Azotobacter salinestris: one gene and its partner. The protein of the gene in region 1 interacts with the protein of each later gene in a pairwise test. Links are inferred from orthologs where the notes say so. Each region holds a gene or a part of one and is shown on either strand. Other genes may lie near its edges. The genes, in order: hflC and ftsH.

Evidence for each region.
Region 2: the proteins of hflC (region 1) and ftsH interact in binary tests that used the Escherichia coli proteins (3 or more experiments, as listed by UniProt). The link is inferred for Azotobacter salinestris from one-to-one orthologs.

Annotation. Positions count from the first base shown.
Region 1 is NZ_CP045302.1:3,557,664-3,563,319, reverse strand. What follows is about bases 451-3,450. They hold hflC (protease modulator HflC), read right to left. Parts: upstream 2,386-3,450; coding sequence 1,516-2,385; downstream 451-1,515. Other genes in these bases: hflK (FtsH protease activity modulator HflK), read right to left, coding at 2,385-3,450; GCU53_RS16650 (DUF2065 domain-containing protein), read right to left, coding at 1,224-1,409; GCU53_RS16655 (ATP phosphoribosyltransferase regulatory subunit), read right to left, coding at 451-1,189. In the rest of the region: more of GCU53_RS16655, read right to left, coding at 2-450; more of hflK, read right to left, coding at 3,451-3,545; ribosome rescue GTPase HflX, read right to left, coding at 3,642-4,943; RNA chaperone Hfq, read right to left, coding at 4,956-5,210; tRNA (adenosine(37)-N6)-dimethylallyltransferase MiaA, read right to left, coding at 5,303-5,656.
Region 2 is NZ_CP045302.1:1,807,859-1,819,689, forward strand. The notes cover bases 2,377-5,332. They hold ftsH (ATP-dependent zinc metalloprotease FtsH), read right to left. Parts: upstream 4,832-5,332; coding sequence 2,921-4,831; downstream 2,377-2,920. Other genes in these bases: folP (dihydropteroate synthase), read right to left, coding at 2,377-2,911; rlmE (23S rRNA (uridine(2552)-2'-O)-methyltransferase RlmE), read right to left, coding at 4,989-5,332. Outside these bases: preprotein translocase subunit SecG, read right to left, coding at 78-467; glmM (phosphoglucosamine mutase), read right to left, coding at 716-2,053; more of folP, read right to left, coding at 2,063-2,376; more of rlmE, read right to left, coding at 5,333-5,612; ribosome assembly RNA-binding protein YhbY, read left to right, coding at 5,699-6,013; transcription elongation factor GreA, read right to left, coding at 6,132-6,608; carB (carbamoyl-phosphate synthase large subunit), read right to left, coding at 6,605-9,826; carA (glutamine-hydrolyzing carbamoyl-phosphate synthase small subunit), read right to left, coding at 9,863-10,999; dapB (4-hydroxy-tetrahydrodipicolinate reductase), read right to left, coding at 11,187-11,831. UniProt on the Escherichia coli protein: Acts as a processive, ATP-dependent zinc metallopeptidase for both cytoplasmic and membrane proteins. Plays a role in the quality control of integral membrane proteins.

The DNA of each region.
Region 1 (5,656 bases):
CTCAGGATGCCAGCGGCACTACCCGCCACTGACCATCGCTCAGCAGCAACTGCCGGTCACAGCCGCAGGCCCGGGCGGCGGCGATCTGCTGGCCCGGCAAGGCCTGGACCACCCGCTCGCCCTGGCGCCGCAGGCGCTGCACCATCTGCCAAAGATAGACATCGTGATTGTCCGGAACCCAGATGCCGACTACCGGCTCGGCCGGCGCCACCTGCCCGAGCGCCACCAGGGTCTTCAGATCGGTGGAGAAGCCGGTTGCCGGGCGGGCACGGCCGAAATCGGCACCGATGTCGTCGTAGCGACCACCCTGGGCGATCGACTGACCGACCCCCGGCACAAAGGCGGCGAACACCACGCCGGTGTGGTAGTGATAGCCGCGCAGCTCGCTCAGATCGAAATACAGCGGCAGCTCCGGATAGCGCACGCTCAGTGTGTCGGCGATGGCGATCAGTTCGTCCAGGGCCGCATGCACCTCGGCAGGCGCATCGACCAGACAGGCCTGAGCCAGGTCGAGGACCTCGCGACCACCGCAGAGTTCAGCCAGAGCGCGCAGCATCGAGGCCTGGGTCGCGGGCAGCGCCGCGGTCAGGGCCTCCACCTCGTCGATGGCCTTGCGCTGCAGGGCATCGAACAGCTGCTGCTCGACTCCCCCGGAAAGTCCTGCCGCCCGGGCGAGCCCGCGATAGATGCCGACATGCCCGAGATCCATGTGCACGTCCGGCACTGCGACCTGCTCGAGCACCTCCAGCATCAGGCTGATGACCTCCACGTCGCTGGCCGGGCTGGCATCGCCGTAAAGCTCCGCCCCCAGCTGAATGGGGCTGCGCGAGGTGGACAGAGCCCGCGGCTTCGCATGCAGCACGCTGCCGGCATAGCAGAGCCGGCTGGGTTCCTCGCGACGCAGCGTGTGCGCATCGATGCGTGCGACCTGTGGAGTGATGTCGGCACGAAAGCCGATCAGGCGACCGGACAGCGGATCCGTCACCTTGAAGGTACGCAGATCCAGGTCCTGACCGGCGCCGGTCAGCAGAGACTCCAGGAATTCGATATGCGGGGTGACGACGAACTCGTAGCCCCAGCGCTGGAACAGATCCAGCATCTGGCGGCGCACCACCTCGATGCGGGCCGCCTCGGGCGGCAGAACTTCCTCGATACCATCCGGCAGCAGCCAGCGATCTACCGTTGCCATTACGCCTTTCCTCTCTCGATCCGGGCGGCAAGCCTTAGTGAAGCAAATAAAGGAGGGCGGTTCCCAGCAACATGCTGGCCAACCCCATGAGACGCAGCCGACGGTCCGACAACTGCACCAGCTGCACGACCGCCCTACGCCAGCGTCGCGGATTGAGGAATGGCAGGATGCCTTCGAGCACCAGCATCAGACACAAGGCAATCGCGAATTCCTGCCACATGATTTCCACAGACGCAAAAAAGCCGGGTTTTTCCCGGCTGGCCCATCATAATACCATGTTTTCCTTCCGCGGCATCCCGGCGGGGCGTGCCCCGCCGGATACCCCATCATGGCTTGGCCTGCTCCAGATAGCGAAAGAACTCGCTCTTCGGATCCAGGACCAACACATCCCTCCTGTCTGCAAAGCTGCCGCGATAGGCCTGCAGGCTGCGGTGGAAGGCATAGAACTCCTGATCCTGCTGGTAGGCCTGGGCATAGATGGCAGCAGCCAGTGCATCGCCCTCGCCCCGAAGCTCTTCCGCCTCGCGATAGGCCTCGGCCAGCAATACCCGGCGCTGGCGGTCGGCATCGGCACGGATCCCCTCGGCCAGTTCCTTGCCCTTGGCGCGATGCTCGCGAGCCTCGCGCTCGCGCTCGGTGCTCATGCGCTCGAACACGCTGCGATTGACCTCCTTCGGCAGATCGATGGCCTTGACCCGCACGTCGAGCACCTCGATCCCCAGTTCCTTGCGCGCCAGGCGATCGAGCATCTGGGTGATGTCCGCCATCAGCGCATCGCGCTCGCCGGAGACCACCTCATGCAGGGTGCGCTTGCCGAACTGGTCGCGCAGCCCCGACTCAAGACGCCGCAGCAGGCGCTCGTCGGCAACCTGCTTGAGACCGGAGGTAGCGGTGTAGAAGCGCTCGGCGTCCGCCACCCGCCACTTGGCGTAGGCATCGACCATCACCGCCTTCTTCTCCAGGGTGAGGAAGCGCTGGGTCGGAGAATCCAGCGTCAGCAGGCGGGCATCGAACTTGCGCACCTTGTTGACGTAGGGAATCTTCATGTGCAACCCGGGCTGGACATCGGCTTCGACGATGCGACCGAACTGCAGCAGGACAGCCTTTTCGGTTTGCGCCACAATGTAGAAGCTGTTCCAGATAACCACCGCCAGAACCACTCCGACGACCAGGGCGACCACGGACTTGTTGCTCATCAACGCCTCTCCCTTGAACGCAGGTCTCGCTGCTGCAGATCATTGATGATCTGCGAGCCCACTTCGGCGCCGCCCGCTGCCGCAGGCGCCGGCAAGCCAGTCGAGGCATTGCCCGCACGCCCCTCGAGCATCTTGTCGAGCGGCAGATAAAGCAGGTTGTTCTGCCCGCCCTCGGCGCCAATCAGGACCTTGCTGCTGTTGCTCAGGACTTCCTGCAGGGTTTCCAGGTACAGGCGCTGACGAGTCACCTCCGGCGCCTTGCGGTACTCCGCCACCAGCTTGCCGAAACGCTGCGCCTCGCCCTGGGCGCGGGCCACGACCTCTTCGCGATAACCGTTGGCATCCTCGAGAATCCGCTGGGCCTGGCCGCGCGCCTCGGGAATCACGCCATTGGCATAGGCTTCAGCCTGGTTGCGTTCGCGCTGCTCGTCCTCGCGAGCCCGAATCACGTCGTCGAACGCCTCCTGAACCTCACGCGGCGCCTGGGCGTTCTGCACGTTCACCTGGGTCACGGCGATGCCGGTCCGGTAGGTATCGAGGAAGCGCTGCAAACGCTCCCGCACCTCGCTCGCCAGCAGTTCGCGCCCTTCGGTGAGGACCTGGTCCATTTCGGTGGAGCCCACCACATGGCGCAGGGCGCTGTCGGTGGCGTGCTGCAGGCTGACCTCGGGCTGGTCCACGTTCAGCACGAAGTCCTTCAGGTTGCTGATCTTGTACTGCACGGTGAGCGGCACCTCGACGATGTTCTCGTCTTCGGTGAGCATCTGCCCCTGCTTGCTGTAGGCCCGCTCGCGGGTGACGTTTTCCACGAACTTGCGATCGATCGGCGGGAAATGGAAATTCAGGCCCGGCCCGACGGTTTCGTGATACTTGCCGAAGCGCAGCACCACCGCCTGCTCCTGCTCGTCCAACACGTAGATCGCGCTGTACAGCCAGAAAGCCGCCAGCACTGCCAGGGCAATGCCGAACAGGCCGAAACCGCCGCCCTTGCCGGCGCCCCCGTCACCGCTGCGCCGCTTGCCTCCCAGCATGCCATTCAGGCTTTCCTGCAACTTGCGGAACGCCTCGTCGAGGTCCGGCGGCCCCTTGCGGTCACCGCCGCGACGTCCCCCCCAGGGATCCTGATTGTTAGAATTGCCACCCGGCTCATTCCAAGCCATAGCGCTCTCCATCCGAAAAACACAGACGCGCCCACGGCACGCCGCCCCATGCTACCCAATTGCCCGCTTCCGGCGGCAAAAATGCCGGCTGCACTTTCATTGCAAAGTATGTTGCGCGATGAATTCGTCCGGCCGCAGCCCCTCCCGGCTGACCAGGCGATTGAGTTCGATTCGTGGCAAACGTACTGCCAGCAGGCTCCCCCCCTCCTCGTCGTGCGTCTCGCCGCGCACTGCACCGAGCGCGAAGAACTGCGCGCGAAGGCGCCCCAGCCCCTGTGGCAGGTGCAGGGTTCCGACGAACAGATCATCCCCCAGCAGCTCGGCGACGGCTTGGCGCAACAGATCCAGGCCGCGCCCGTCGCGGGCCGACACCCAGACCCGCAGCGGCTTGCCGTCGACATCGCGCTGGATCTGCGGCTCCATGCCCTCGACCAGATCCAGCTTGTTGTATATCTCAAGAATCGGCAGGTTGTCGGCGCCGATCTCCCCCAGTACGGCCATGACCTGCTCGATCTGCGCCATGCGCTCGGGCTCATGGGCATCGATCACGTGCAGCAGCAGGTCGGAATTGCTCGACTCTTCCAGCGTAGCGCGAAATGCCTCGACCAGCTTGTGCGGCAGATGGCGGATGAACCCCACCGTATCGGCCAGCACCAGCGCTCCCAGGTCGTCCAGCTCGAGACGGCGCAGGGTCGGATCGAGGGTGGCGAACAGCTGGTTGGCCGCGTAGACCTCGGAAGCCGTCAAGGCGTTGAACAAGGTGGACTTGCCGGCATTGGTATAGCCGACCAGGGAAACCAGGGGAATGTCCGCGCGCCGGCGGCCGCGCCGCGCCTGCTCGCGCTGGCTGCGCACCTTCTCCAGACGCTGGCGGATCTGCCGGATGCGTACCCGCAGCAGGCGCCGGTCGGTTTCCAACTGGGTCTCCCCGGGACCGCGCAGACCGATACCGCCCTTCTGCCGCTCCAGGTGGGTCCAGCCGCGAACCAGGCGCGTACTCATGTGCTCCAGCTGGGCCAGCTCGACCTGCAGCTTGCCCTCGTGGGTACGTGCGCGCTGGGCGAAGATATCCAGAATCAGACCGGTGCGGTCGAGCACCCGGCACTCGAAGGCGCGCTCCAGGTTGCGCTCCTGGCTGGGTGTCAGGACGTGATTGAAGATGACCAGCTCGGCCTGCTCGGCCTTGACCAGATCGTGCAGTTCCCCGACCTTGCCGGTCCCGATCAGGTACTTGGCGCTCGGCTGGTGGCGCGTCACACCGACGAACGCCACCACGTCGGCACCAGCCGAGCGGGCAAGCTCCTGGAACTCCTGCGGATCCTCGCGCGCCTCGGGATCCTGACCCTCGAGATGAACCAGAATGGCCCGCTCTCCACCACCAGGGCGCTCAAAGAACAAGGCGGGCTCCCATCAGGCGTTGCCGGGTTCGGGCTGCTCGCCCTCGCTCGCGGTGGGCAGGCGCACGGGACGGCTCGGCACTACAGTGGAAATCGCGTGCTTGTAGACCATCTGGCTGACAGTGTTCTTCAGCAGAATCACGAACTGGTCGAAGGATTCGATCTGGCCCTGCAGCTTGATGCCGTTGACCAGATAGATGGAAACCGGAACGCGCTCTTTGCGCAGGGTATTAAGGTAAGGGTCTTGTAGCGAATGCCCTTTTGACATGTGGAGCTCTCCTTTCAGGGATGGTTTGGAAATCGAAGAAAAATGGCAGGCCGCCCCCATGGAAAACCCAAAACGGCAGCAAGGACTGAAGTTCAGGCCAATATGGCGGCCGCCTCGAGGTATTTCAAGGTGCGTTGAAGATTGTCGTCCCCCAGACTGTCCAACCAGTGAAGGCCGGTCCAGCTGCGCAACCAGGTGAACTGCCGCTTGGCCAGTTGGCGCGTCGCGATGATGCCACGCTCGACCATCTGTTCCCGCGTCAGTCGGCCATCGAGATATTCCCATACCTGCCGATAGCCGACCGCACGCATCGAGGGCAGGCTCTCGTGCAGGTCGCCGCGCTGCCGCAGGGATTCGACCTCGTCGACGAAGCCCTGCTCCAGCATCAGGCGGAATCGTTGGGCGATCCGCTCGTGCAGAATCTGTCGCTGCGTCGGCGCTATTGC
Region 2 (11,831 bases), 1.7 Mb from region 1 along the record:
CTCGAACCCCTACAGCCTATGGCCACTACCACCTCAAGGTAGCGTGTCTACCAATTCCACCACCTCGGCAAAAACCTTTATTTTTGCTCCGGGGCCTGCGGAACATCTGCGGCACCGCCCGCAGCACCCTGCCCCTCAAGCACCGGCACATCCTCCGCCGCCGGCTTCTTCAGCTGAACTTCGAGCGCCGCCGGATCCGGCAGACCAGCCCCACTCAGCAAGTCAGCCTTTTCCTTGGCCAAAAACCCCAATCCGAGGCTGGTCAGGAAAAAAGCGGTGGCGAGTATAGCAGTAACGCGACTCAAAAAGGTAGAGGAACCTTGGCTACCAAAAACAGTGGCCGATGCACCAGAACCAAAAGAAGCGCCTGCTTCCGCCCCCTTACCCTGCTGGATCAGAACCAGCACGACCACACCCAGCGCAGCCAGCAGGTGAAAGACGACAACGATCGTTTCCGTTTCCAGCATCTTCAATTACCCGCGGCGCGACAGATCGCACCAAACTCATCCGCATTGAGGGAAGCCCTACCAACCAGCCCCCCATCGATATCAGGCATGCAAAACAGCTCAGCCGCGTTTTCCGGCCTGATGCTCCCACCACACAGAATCCGTAGATCCTGCCCGATCAGCACATCAACCAAAGGGCGACGCATGCTTGCCTCATCCATCAAAGTGGGCGCAGATGTTATACGAACAAAAGTCGACCTGCAAGCGAATCAAGCACATACATCTGAAACAATCTTTGCCAGGTTATCCGCGTGGAGCCGTACTTGGCTTTCGTCATCACCCTCGACCATCACCCGCACCAAGGGCTCGGTACCCGACTTGCGCAATAGCACCCGCCCTCGCCCCGCCATCTGCTCGGTCACGCGCTCGCAGGCTTCCTGCACGGCAGGATGCCCGACGGGATCCTTGTCACCCGCATAACGTACGTTGACCAATACCTGCGGAAATTTGCGCACCCCTTGGCGTGCCTCTGCAAGCCTCTGCCCGCGATGCTTCAAGGCCATCAGCACTTGCAGCGCTGCGATGATTCCATCACCCGTCGTCGAGTGATGGCAGCAGACGATATGTCCGGAGCTTTCGCCACCCAATTGCCAATCCCGGGCCAGCAGCTCAGCCATGACATAACGGTCACCGACCTTGGCCCGCTCGAAGGGGATCCCTATATCCTGCAGAGCCAGCTCCAATCCCAGATTGCTCATCAGGGTACCGACGACGCCCCCCTGCAGCCTGCCCTGCTCGTGCATGTCGCGCGCGATAAGAAAGAGCAGTTCATCGCCATCGACCACTGCACCGGTATGATCAACCATCAGCACGCGGTCGCCGTCGCCATCGAAGGCAATACCAAGATCGGCACGCTGCATGAGCACTTCGGCCTGCAAGGCGACGATATCGGTGGAGCCGCAACGGTCATTTATATTCAGGCCGTTGGGCTGGGCCGCCAGCACTGCCACCTCGGCCCCCAGCTCGCGGAACACACTGGGGGCGACCTTGTAGGTCGCTCCATGAGCGCAGTCCACGACCATCTTGAGGCCGGCAAAGCTGGTGCCGGTCGGCACACTGCTCTTACAGAACTCGATGTAGCGACCAGCTGCATCGTTGATCCGGGAAACCTTGCCCAACTGGGCCGAGTCGACCACCGTCATCGGAGTATCGAGCAACTCCTCAATGACCAGCTCGAGCTCGTCTGGCAACTTGGTCCCCTGTCCGGAAAAGAACTTGATGCCATTGTCGTAATGGGGATTGTGCGAGGCGCTGATGACAATGCCGGCCTCGGCATGGAAGGTTCGCGTCAGATAGGCGATAGCCGGTGTCGGCATGGGCCCGAGCAGCAGCACATCGGCGCCAGCGGCAGAGAGCCCCGCCTCCAATACCGACTCGAACATGTAACCGGATATGCGGGTATCCTTGCCGACCAGCACGCGACATATGCCTTGGCGACGAAAGGCCTTGCCGGCAGCCCAGCCCAGCCTGAGCATGAAGTCCGGCGTAATGGGATACTCGCCTACCCGGCCACGAATGCCATCGGTGCCGAAATATTTTTTACTCAATGCTTCCCCCTATTCTGCCGTCTCCACGGCATCGATCATTCGTATCACCTCGACCGTTTCCGCCACGTCGTGCGCTCGCACGATACGTGCCCCCTTGGCTACTGCCAGTGCTGCCAGGGCCAGGCTGCCGCTCAGGCGCTGACCGACCTCGCGTCCCAGGACTTGGCCGATCATGCTTTTACGGGATACGCCAACCAATAGTGGACGACCGAGTTCGTGCAGTATTTCCAGACGCCTGAACAGCAGCAGGTTGTGCTGCAATGTCTTGGCAAATCCAAAACCCGGGTCCAGCAGCAAGCGCTCGCCCGGAATTCCCGCCGCCGCACAGGCCTGCATGCGCTCAAACAGAAAGCCGCGCACCTCACCCAGCAAATCTTCATACCGAGGATCCTGCTGCATGGTGCCCGGCTCTCCCAACATGTGCATCAGACAGACAGGCAGCCTCGTTTCTGCGGCCGCTTCCAGAGCACCATCCCGCTGCAGCGCGCGAACGTCATTGATCAGACCAGCGCCCAGCCGGGCAGCTTCGCGCATCACCAGGGGAGTCGAGGTATCTACCGAAATAATGACATCCAGCTCGGCCGCAATGACTTCGACGACAGGCGCGACCCGATCCAGTTCCTCGTCTGCCGATACTGCAGCAGCACCGGGGCGGGTCGATTCCCCCCCGACATCGATCAGCGCAGCTCCGGCAGCAACCATGCTCTGTGCGTGCCTCAACGCCGCATCGAGCCCACGGAAGCGCCCTCCGTCCGAAAAAGAGTCAGGCGTCACATTGAGAATCCCCATCACCTGGGGATGCGATAAATCAAGAACCCGGTTGCCACAAGGCAACCGGGTTGGGGACAACAAGGTCATCTTCAAGCCTTAATGTTCGCCAGCTGGCCCTCCGATTGGAGCCTCTGGCCGGCTGGCCCCATGGGAGGCCGGCGTTCCGGAGGCACCAGAACCACCCTGCCAGTCCTTCGGCTCGCGAACCGTGCGCCCGGCCATGATGTCGTCGATCTGATCGGCATCGATGGTTTCATACTTCATCAATGCCTCTGCCATCATGTCCAGCTTGTCGCGGTTATCCTTCAATAATCTGGTAGCCGTGGCATAGCACTGATCGATGACGCTGCGCACTTCCTGATCGATCAGCCTGGCAGTTTCCGCCGAGACGTTGGAGTGCTGGGCCCCTGCGGTGCGACCAAGGAACACCTCCCCCTCCTCCTCCGCATACATCAACGGTCCCAGCTTCTCCGAGAGCCCCCACTTGGTCACCATGTTCCGGGCAATCTGGGTAGCGCGCATGATGTCGTTGGATGCCCCCGTGGTGACCCCTTCGAAGCCCAGGGTCATCTCCTCGGCAATACGCCCGCCAAACAATGAGCAGATCTGACTGACCAATGCCCGCTTGGACAGGCTATAGCGATCTTCTTCCGGTAGGAACATGGTCACGCCCAAGGCACGCCCACGCGGAATGATCGATACCTTGTAGACAGGATCGTGCTCGGGCACCAGCCGCCCAACGATTGCGTGCCCCGCCTCGTGGTAGGCCGTATTGAGCTTTTCCTTCTCGGACATGACCATGGTCTTGCGCTCGGCGCCCATCATGATCTTGTCCTTGGCCAGCTCGAACTCGCGCATCTCCACGATGCGCTTGTTGGCACGCGCGGCGAACAATGAAGCCTCGTTTACCAGGTTAGCCAGGTCGGCGCCGGAGAAGCCGGGAGTACCGCGGGCAATGACTGCCGGATTGACATCCTCGCTCACCGGAACCTTGCGCATGTGCACCTTGAGGATCTGCTCGCGACCACGGATATCCGGCAGGCCAACCACCACCTGGCGATCGAAGCGACCAGGACGCAGCAGTGCCGGATCGAGCACATCGGGACGGTTGGTCGCCGCGATGACGATGATGCCATCGTTCATCTCGAAGCCATCCATTTCCACCAGCAACTGGTTGAGGGTTTGCTCCCGCTCGTCATGACCACCGCCGAGCCCGGCACCACGATGCCGACCGACGGCGTCGATTTCGTCGATGAAGATGATGCAGGGAGCATGCTTCTTCGCCTGATCGAACATATCCCGTACGCGCGAGGCGCCAACCCCGACGAACATCTCGACGAAGTCCGAACCGGAGATGGTGAAGAACGGAACCTTGGCCTCGCCGGCAATCGCCTTGGCCAGCAGCGTCTTGCCGGTGCCGGGCGGACCGACCATCAGCACGCCGCGGGGAATGCGTCCGCCGAGACGCTGGAACTTGCCCGGATCACGGAGGAACTCGACCAGCTCGCTGACCTCCTCCTTGGCCTCGTCACAGCCGGCGACATCGGCAAAGGTGGTCTTGACCTGATCCTCCGAGAGCAGACGCGCCTTGCTCTTGCCAAAGCTCATCGGACCGCCCTTGCCGCCCGCACCACCCTGCATCTGGCGCATGAAGAACATGAACACGGCAATAATCACCAGAATCGGGAAGCTGGCCACCAGCAGCTGCGACCAAATGCTCTGCTGCTCTGGCTGCTTGCCCTCGATCTGGACATTGTTGTCGATCAGATCGCCTATCAGGCCGCCATCCTGGATCGCCGGACGGATCGTCTTGAAGTTGTCGCCGTCTATCCGCTGGCCGGTGATGATGTAGCCATCCACGGTCACGCGCTCGACCTTGCCATCCTTGACCTGCTGGATGAAGTCCGAATAATTCAGCGTCTGCGGCTCGCTCGGATTGGTAAAGTTGTTCATCACGGTCACCAGAACGGCCGCGATGATCAACCACAGAATCAGGTTCTTTGCCATGTCGTTCAATTAACTACCCTCTGGGACGGAGCCAGTCCCTGTATGACGGCCGGTACAGCTACCCGCCTAACTTAATACACAACCCCCGACCCCGGCAGGCCTCTCTGTAACCCTTTGTGTGCCAGTCCCTCGGGCACGTGCATGGTCCATCAGCAGTCTAGGCTCCATGAAAGCCACGCGCGAGCAGATATTGTTCGCGAGAGCGGTCACGTGAGGAAAGTGGCTTGCGCATCTGCACCTTGTCGAAACTTTCGCGCACTTGTCGCAGATACTGGTCGAAACCTTCGCCCTGGAAGATCTTGATCAGAAAGTCGCCTCCCGGCCGCAGAACTCGTCCGGCCAGATCCAGCGCCAGCTCGCAGAGGTACATGGCCCGCGGCTGATCAGCCGCCTTCACCCCACTCATATTGGGGGCCATGTCGGAAATCACAAGATCGACCGGTTGCTCGCCAATCGCCTCGAGGAGTTGGGCAAACACCGCGTCATCGGTGAAGTCCCCCTGAATGAAGGTCACATCCGGGATGCTGTCCATTGACAGGATATCCGAGGCGATCAGGCGTCCCCGGTCGCCAATGACCCGACTGGTCACCTGCGACCAGCCGCCCGGCGCAGCCCCCAGATCGACCACGGTCATACCCGGCCGCAGAATGCGGTCCCTTTCCTGAATCTCCAGCAATTTGTAGCTGGCGCGCGAGCGGTAGCCGTCTCTTTGCGCCATCTTCACATAGGGATCATCGAAATGCTCTTTCAACCAACGATGACTAGTCTTGGATCGGGCCACGGGCACCTCGCGTTTGGCTGGGCGGCCCCGGGTCGCTCGGGTAGACTAGGCCGCTTTTCAACAAGATCGGACGCAGGGGTCAGATTATGGCGCTCACTCAGGAGCAGAAGAAACATTTCAAATCCATCGGCCATCACCTGAAGCCTGTTTTGATCGTGGCCGAAAATGGCGTGACCGAAGGCGTTCTGGCCGAGCTGGAGCGGGCCCTGAACGATCACGAATTGATCAAGGTGAAGATCAACCTCGCCGAGCGGGAAGATCGCCAGACGGTGATCGCCGAACTCTGCGCGGCGTCCGGAAGCGAACTCGCCCAAGTGATCGGCAAGGTTGCCCTGCTCTACCGCAAGAACCCGAAGCCGAACAAGAACCTCTCGAACATCAGTCGCTTCCTTCAGGCTTGATGTGAAGGGCGGGCCACCCCTCCGGCTTGCATACCGAAAGGGTGGCCATCCAGTACCAGACTGACGCTGCATCCCCAAGAGGCCAGCTCGAAAGCCCCCTTGGTACAGGGGCTCCGACTCAGATGTGACGGACCTCAATGATTTCGTATTCGACGGTACCGCTTGGCGTCTTAACCACCACCACGTCGCCCTCCTCCTTGCCTACCAGGGCACGGGCGATGGGCGAGCTGACCGACAGCTTGCCCTGCTTGATGTCGGCCTCATCGTCACCCACGATCTGGTAGACCACGGTTTCGTCGGTCTCGACGTTGGCAATCTCCACAGTAACGCCAAAAATCACCTTCCCGGAATGGGGAATGGTCGTCACATCGATGATCTGCGCATTCTGCAGACGTCCCTCGATATCGCGTATCCGCGCCTCGACCATGCCCTGCTGCTCCCGGGCAGCGTGGTATTCGGCGTTCTCCTTGAGGTCGCCCAACTCGCGCGCCTCGGCGATCGCCTGGGTGATCTGCGGACGCAGCTCGGTTTTCAGATGCTTGAGTTCTTCCTCCAGGGCGCGTGCGCCCTGGACAGTCATCGGAAATTTGGTCATGCGTTGATTCCTGCATGGAGATCCTGCAGACGGCGCACGGTCTTCTCGGGACCGAACTTGAGCGCTTCACAGATCGCCTGGCCACCGGCGATGGTGGTGGTGATGCAGATCTTGTGCTGCAGAGCGTTGCGACGGATCGAGAAGGAGTCGGCGATCGACTGACGTCCCTCGGTGGTGTTGATGATCAGGGTGACCTCGTCATTCTTGATCATGTCGACCACATGGGGGCGGCCCTCGGTCACCTTGTTCACCCGGCGGACCGGCAGGCCGGCAGCCTCGATCATTCGAGCGGTACCGGCAGTGGCCACCACTTCAAAGCCGAGGGCAACCAGATTGCGCGCCACGTCAGCGACGAACGGCTTGTCATCCTCTCGCACGCTGATGAAGGCACAGCCACCGGTCGGCAGGGTCTCGCTGGCGCCCAGTTGGGCCTTGGCAAACGCCTCGGCAAAACTGTCGCCGACTCCCATCACTTCGCCGGTGGACTTCATTTCCGGGCCGAGAATGGGATCGACGCCGGGGAACTTGGCAAACGGGAACACCGCCTCCTTGACGCTGAAGAACGGCGGAATGATTTCCTCGGTAAAACCGATTTCCCTGAGCGTCTTGCCAGCCATCACGCGGGCCGCAACCTTGGCCAGGGACTCGCCGATGCACTTGGAAACGAAGGGCACGGTGCGCGAGGCACGCGGGTTCACTTCCAGCACGTAGATGTCCTCTCCCTGCACGGCCATCTGCACGTTCATCAGACCGACCACGCCGAGTTCCAGGGCCATTTTCTTGACCTGCTCGCGAATATCGTCCTGGATGCGTGCCGGCAGCGAATAGGGCGGCAGCGAGCAGGCCGAATCGCCGGAGTGTACGCCGGCCTGCTCGATGTGCTGCATGATCGCGCCGATCACCACGTCCTTGCCGTCACAGACCGCATCGACGTCGACCTCGATGGCGCAATTGAGGAAGTGATCAAGCAGCACCGGGCTGTCGTTGGAGACCTGCACGGCTTCGCGCATGTAGCGCTTGAGCTCGTCCTCCTCATAGACGATCTCCATGGCTCGGCCGCCCAACACATAGGATGGACGCACCACCAGCGGATAGCCGATCACCTTCGAGGCGGCGATGGCCTCGTCCTCGCTGCGGGCGGTAGCGTTCGGCGGCTGGCGCAGGCTGAGGCGCTCGACCATGTGCTGGAAGCGCTCGCGGTCCTCGGCGCGGTCGATGGCGTCCGGGCTGGTACCGATGATCGGCACGCCAGCCTCTTCCAGGGCACGACAGATCTTCAGCGGAGTCTGGCCGCCGTACTGCACGATGACGCCCTTGGGCTGCTCGACACGGACGATCTCCAGCACATCCTCCAGGGTCACCGGCTCGAAATACAGGCGGTCGGAAGTGTCGTAGTCGGTGGAGACGGTTTCCGGGTTGCAGTTGACCATGATGGTCTCGTAACCGTCCTCGCGCATGGCCAGCGCAGCATGCACGCAGCAGTAATCGAACTCGATGCCCTGGCCGATGCGGTTCGGACCGCCGCCGATGACCATGATCTTGTCGCGGGACGACGGATTGGCCTCGCACTCTTCCTCGTAGGTCGAGTACATGTAGGCGGTGTCGGTGGCGAACTCGGCGGCGCAGGTATCGACACGCTTGTACACCGGCTGCACCTTGAGCTTCTGCCGGTGGCTGCGCAGGTTCTTCTCGGTCACGCCGAGCAGCTTGGCCAGGCGGGCGTCGGAAAACCCCTTGCGCTTGAGCTTCCACATCAGGTTGCGATCGATGCTGGAGAGACCGAGCGTCTTGACCTGCTCCTCTTCCTTGACCAGATCCTCGATCTGCACCAGGAACCAGGGATCGATCTTGGTCAATGCGAAGACATCATCGACGCTCTTGCCGGCGCGGAAAGCGTCAGCCACATACCAGATGCGCTCGGCACCCGGCACAGTCAGCTCGCGCCGGAGAATGCTCTCGGCCTCCGGATTGCCCAGATCCAGCTTGGGATCGAATCCGCTGACGCCCACCTCGAGGCCGCGCAGGGCCTTCTGCACCGACTCCTGGAAGGTGCGCCCGATAGCCATGACCTCGCCCACGGACTTCATCTGGGTGGTCAGGCGGGCGTCGGCCTTGGGAAACTTCTCGAAGGCGAAGCGAGGCACCTTGGTGACCACATAGTCGATGGCTGGCTCGAAGGAAGCGGGAGTACGGCCGCCGGTGATGTCGTTGGACAGCTCGTCGAGGGTATAGCCCACCGCCAGCTTGGCGGCGATCTTGGCGATCGGGAAGCCGGTGGCCTTGGAGGCCAGTGCCGAGGAGCGCGACACGCGCGGGTTCATCTCGATCACCACCATGCGGCCGTCGACCGGATTGATGCCGAACTGCACGTTGGAGCCGCCGGTTTCCACGCCGATCTCGCGCAGCACCGCAAGCGATGCATTGCGCATGATCTGGTATTCCTTGTCGGTCAGGGTCTGCGCCGGAGCCACGGTGATCGAGTCGCCGGTATGCACGCCCATCGGATCGAAGTTCTCGATCGAGCAGACGATGATGCAGTTGTCCTTCTTGTCGCGGACCACTTCCATCTCGTACTCCTTCCAGCCGATCAGCGACTCGTCGATCAAGAGCTCGCTGGTTGGCGAAAGGTCGAGACCCCGGGTGCAGATTTCCTCGAACTCTTCGCGGTTGTAGGCGATGCCGCCACCGGTGCCGCCCATGGTGAAGGACGGACGGATGATGCAGGGGAAGCCGACCTTGTCGAGCACGCCATAGGCCTCGTCCATGCTGTGGGCGATGCCGGAGCGCGGGCACTCCAGACCGATGGAGCGCATGGCCTTGTCGAAGCGCGAGCGGTCCTCGGCCTTGTCGATGGTATCGGCATTGGCGCCGATCATTTCGACGCCGAACTTGGCCAGCACGCCGTGCTTTTCCAGCGCCAGGGCGCAGTTCAGCGCGGTCTGGCCGCCCATGGTCGGCAGCAGGGCGTCGGGACGCTCCTTCTCGATGATCTTGGCCACGGTCTGCCACTTGATCGGCTCGATGTAGGTGGCGTCGGCCATGGCCGGGTCGGTCATGATGGTGGCCGGGTTGGAATTCACCAGAATGACGCGAAAGCCTTCTTCCTTCAGCGCCTTGCACGCCTGGGCGCCCGAGTAGTCGAACTCGCAGGCCTGACCGATGACGATGGGGCCGGCGCCGAGGATCAGGATGCTTTTAATATCTGTACGTTTTGGCATGGTCTCTCACACGAATCCGTTGATCTGTCGGCAGGCTCAGCGACGCTTGGCCATCTCGGCGATGAAGCGGTCGAACAGCGGCGCCACATCATGCGGGCCCGGGCTGGCTTCCGGGTGGCCCTGGAAGCTGAAGGCCGCCTTGTCGGTGCGCTCGATACCCTGCAGGGTGCCGTCGAACAGCGATTTATGGATCGCCCGCAGATTGGCCGGCAGCGTGCTCTCCTCCACGGCGAAGCCATGGTTCTGGCTGGTGATCATCACGGCGCCGGTGTCGAGGTCCTGTACCGGGTGGTTGGCGCCGTGATGGCCATGGCCCATCTTCACGGTCTTGGCCCCCGAGGCCAGGGCCAGCAACTGATGACCGAGGCAGATGCCGAATACCGGAATATCGGTCTCGAGGATTTCCTTGATCGCCTGGACCGCATAGTCGCACGGCTCGGGATCGCCCGGGCCGTTGGACAGGAACACACCGTCCGGATTCAGCGCCAACACCTCGCGGGCCGAGGTCTGTGCCGGCACCACGGTGAGGCGGCAACCGCGCGCCACCAGCATGCGCAGAATGTTCAGCTTGACGCCGAAGTCGTAGGCCACCACATGGTAGGGCAGCTTGCCGGCCGGAATTTCCGGGTGGTTGTCGGTCGCCAGCTCCCAGACGCTGGAGCGCCATTCGTAGGGCTCGGTGCAGCTGACCACCTTGGCCAGGTCCATGCCCTTGAGGCCGGGGAAGCTGCGCGCCAGTTCCAGGGCTCTTTCCTCGGTGGCGTCGTCACCCACCAGGATGCAGCCGCTCTGCGAGCCCTTCTCGCGCAGGATGCGGGTCAGGCGGCGGGTATCGATGTCGGCGATGGCCACGCAGCCGTTTTCTTTGAGGTAGTCCGGCAGCGACTGCTTGCTGCGCCAGTTGCTGGCCAGCAGCGGCAGATCGCGGATGATCAGGCCGGCCGCCCACACGCGATCGGATTCGGCATCTTCCGGCGTAGTGCCGGTGTTGCCGATGTGCGGATAGGTCAGGGTGACGATCTGCTGCGCATACGAAGGATCGGTGAGGATTTCCTGATAGCCGGTCATGGCAGTGTTGAACACCACCTCGCCGATGGTCTGTCCATCAGCGCCGATGGATTCGCCACGAAAGATGCTGCCATCAGCAAGGGCGAGAATGGCTGGCTTAGTCAAGAAGACCTCCGTAAATCAAGCCTGAAGGGCATACGCAGGTTGTAAAAAAGCGGAATGACGTGTAAACACATCATCCCGCTCTTTTTCAAATTGTCTGCGTGCTTTTAGTAGACACATTGGAATCCTAGGGTACAGGAAAAGGCTTTTCCGGTCCAGCAACCCACCATTCCACTCAGTCTTTTCAACGTCAACGCAGCGCGAGCACGTCCTGCATGTCGTACAGTGCCGGGCTGCGTTCCTCCAGCCAGAGCGCGGCGCGTACCGCTCCCTTGGCGAAGGTCATGCGGCTGGACGCCTTGTGGGTGATCTCGACCCGCTCCCCCTCAGCGGCGAACAGGACCGTGTGATCGCCGACGATATCGCCGGCACGCACCGTGGCGAAGCCGATGGTTTCCCGCGCCCGGGCCCCGGTCTGACCTTCGCGGCCGTATACCGCCACCTTCTGCAGGTCGCGCCCCAAGGCGCTGGCCACCACCTCTCCCATACGCAGGGCGGTGCCGGACGGTGCATCGACCTTGTGCCGATGATGGGCTTCGATGATTTCGATATCGACCTCGTCGCCCAAGACCCGCGCCGCAGTATCCAGCAACTTCAGACACAGGTTGACACCGACGCTGAAGTTGGCGGCAAAGACGATCGGAATCTCCCGGGCCGCCTCGCTCAGCAATTGCCGCTCGTCGGCCGAAAAGCCGGTGGTACCGATCACCATGGCCTTGCCGGCCTGGCGGCAGATTTCCAGGTTCTTCAGGGTCACGGTCGGATGGGTGAAATCGATCAGCACATCGAACTCGTCCAGCACCGCGGTCAGATCGCCCGACAAGGGCACGCCGAT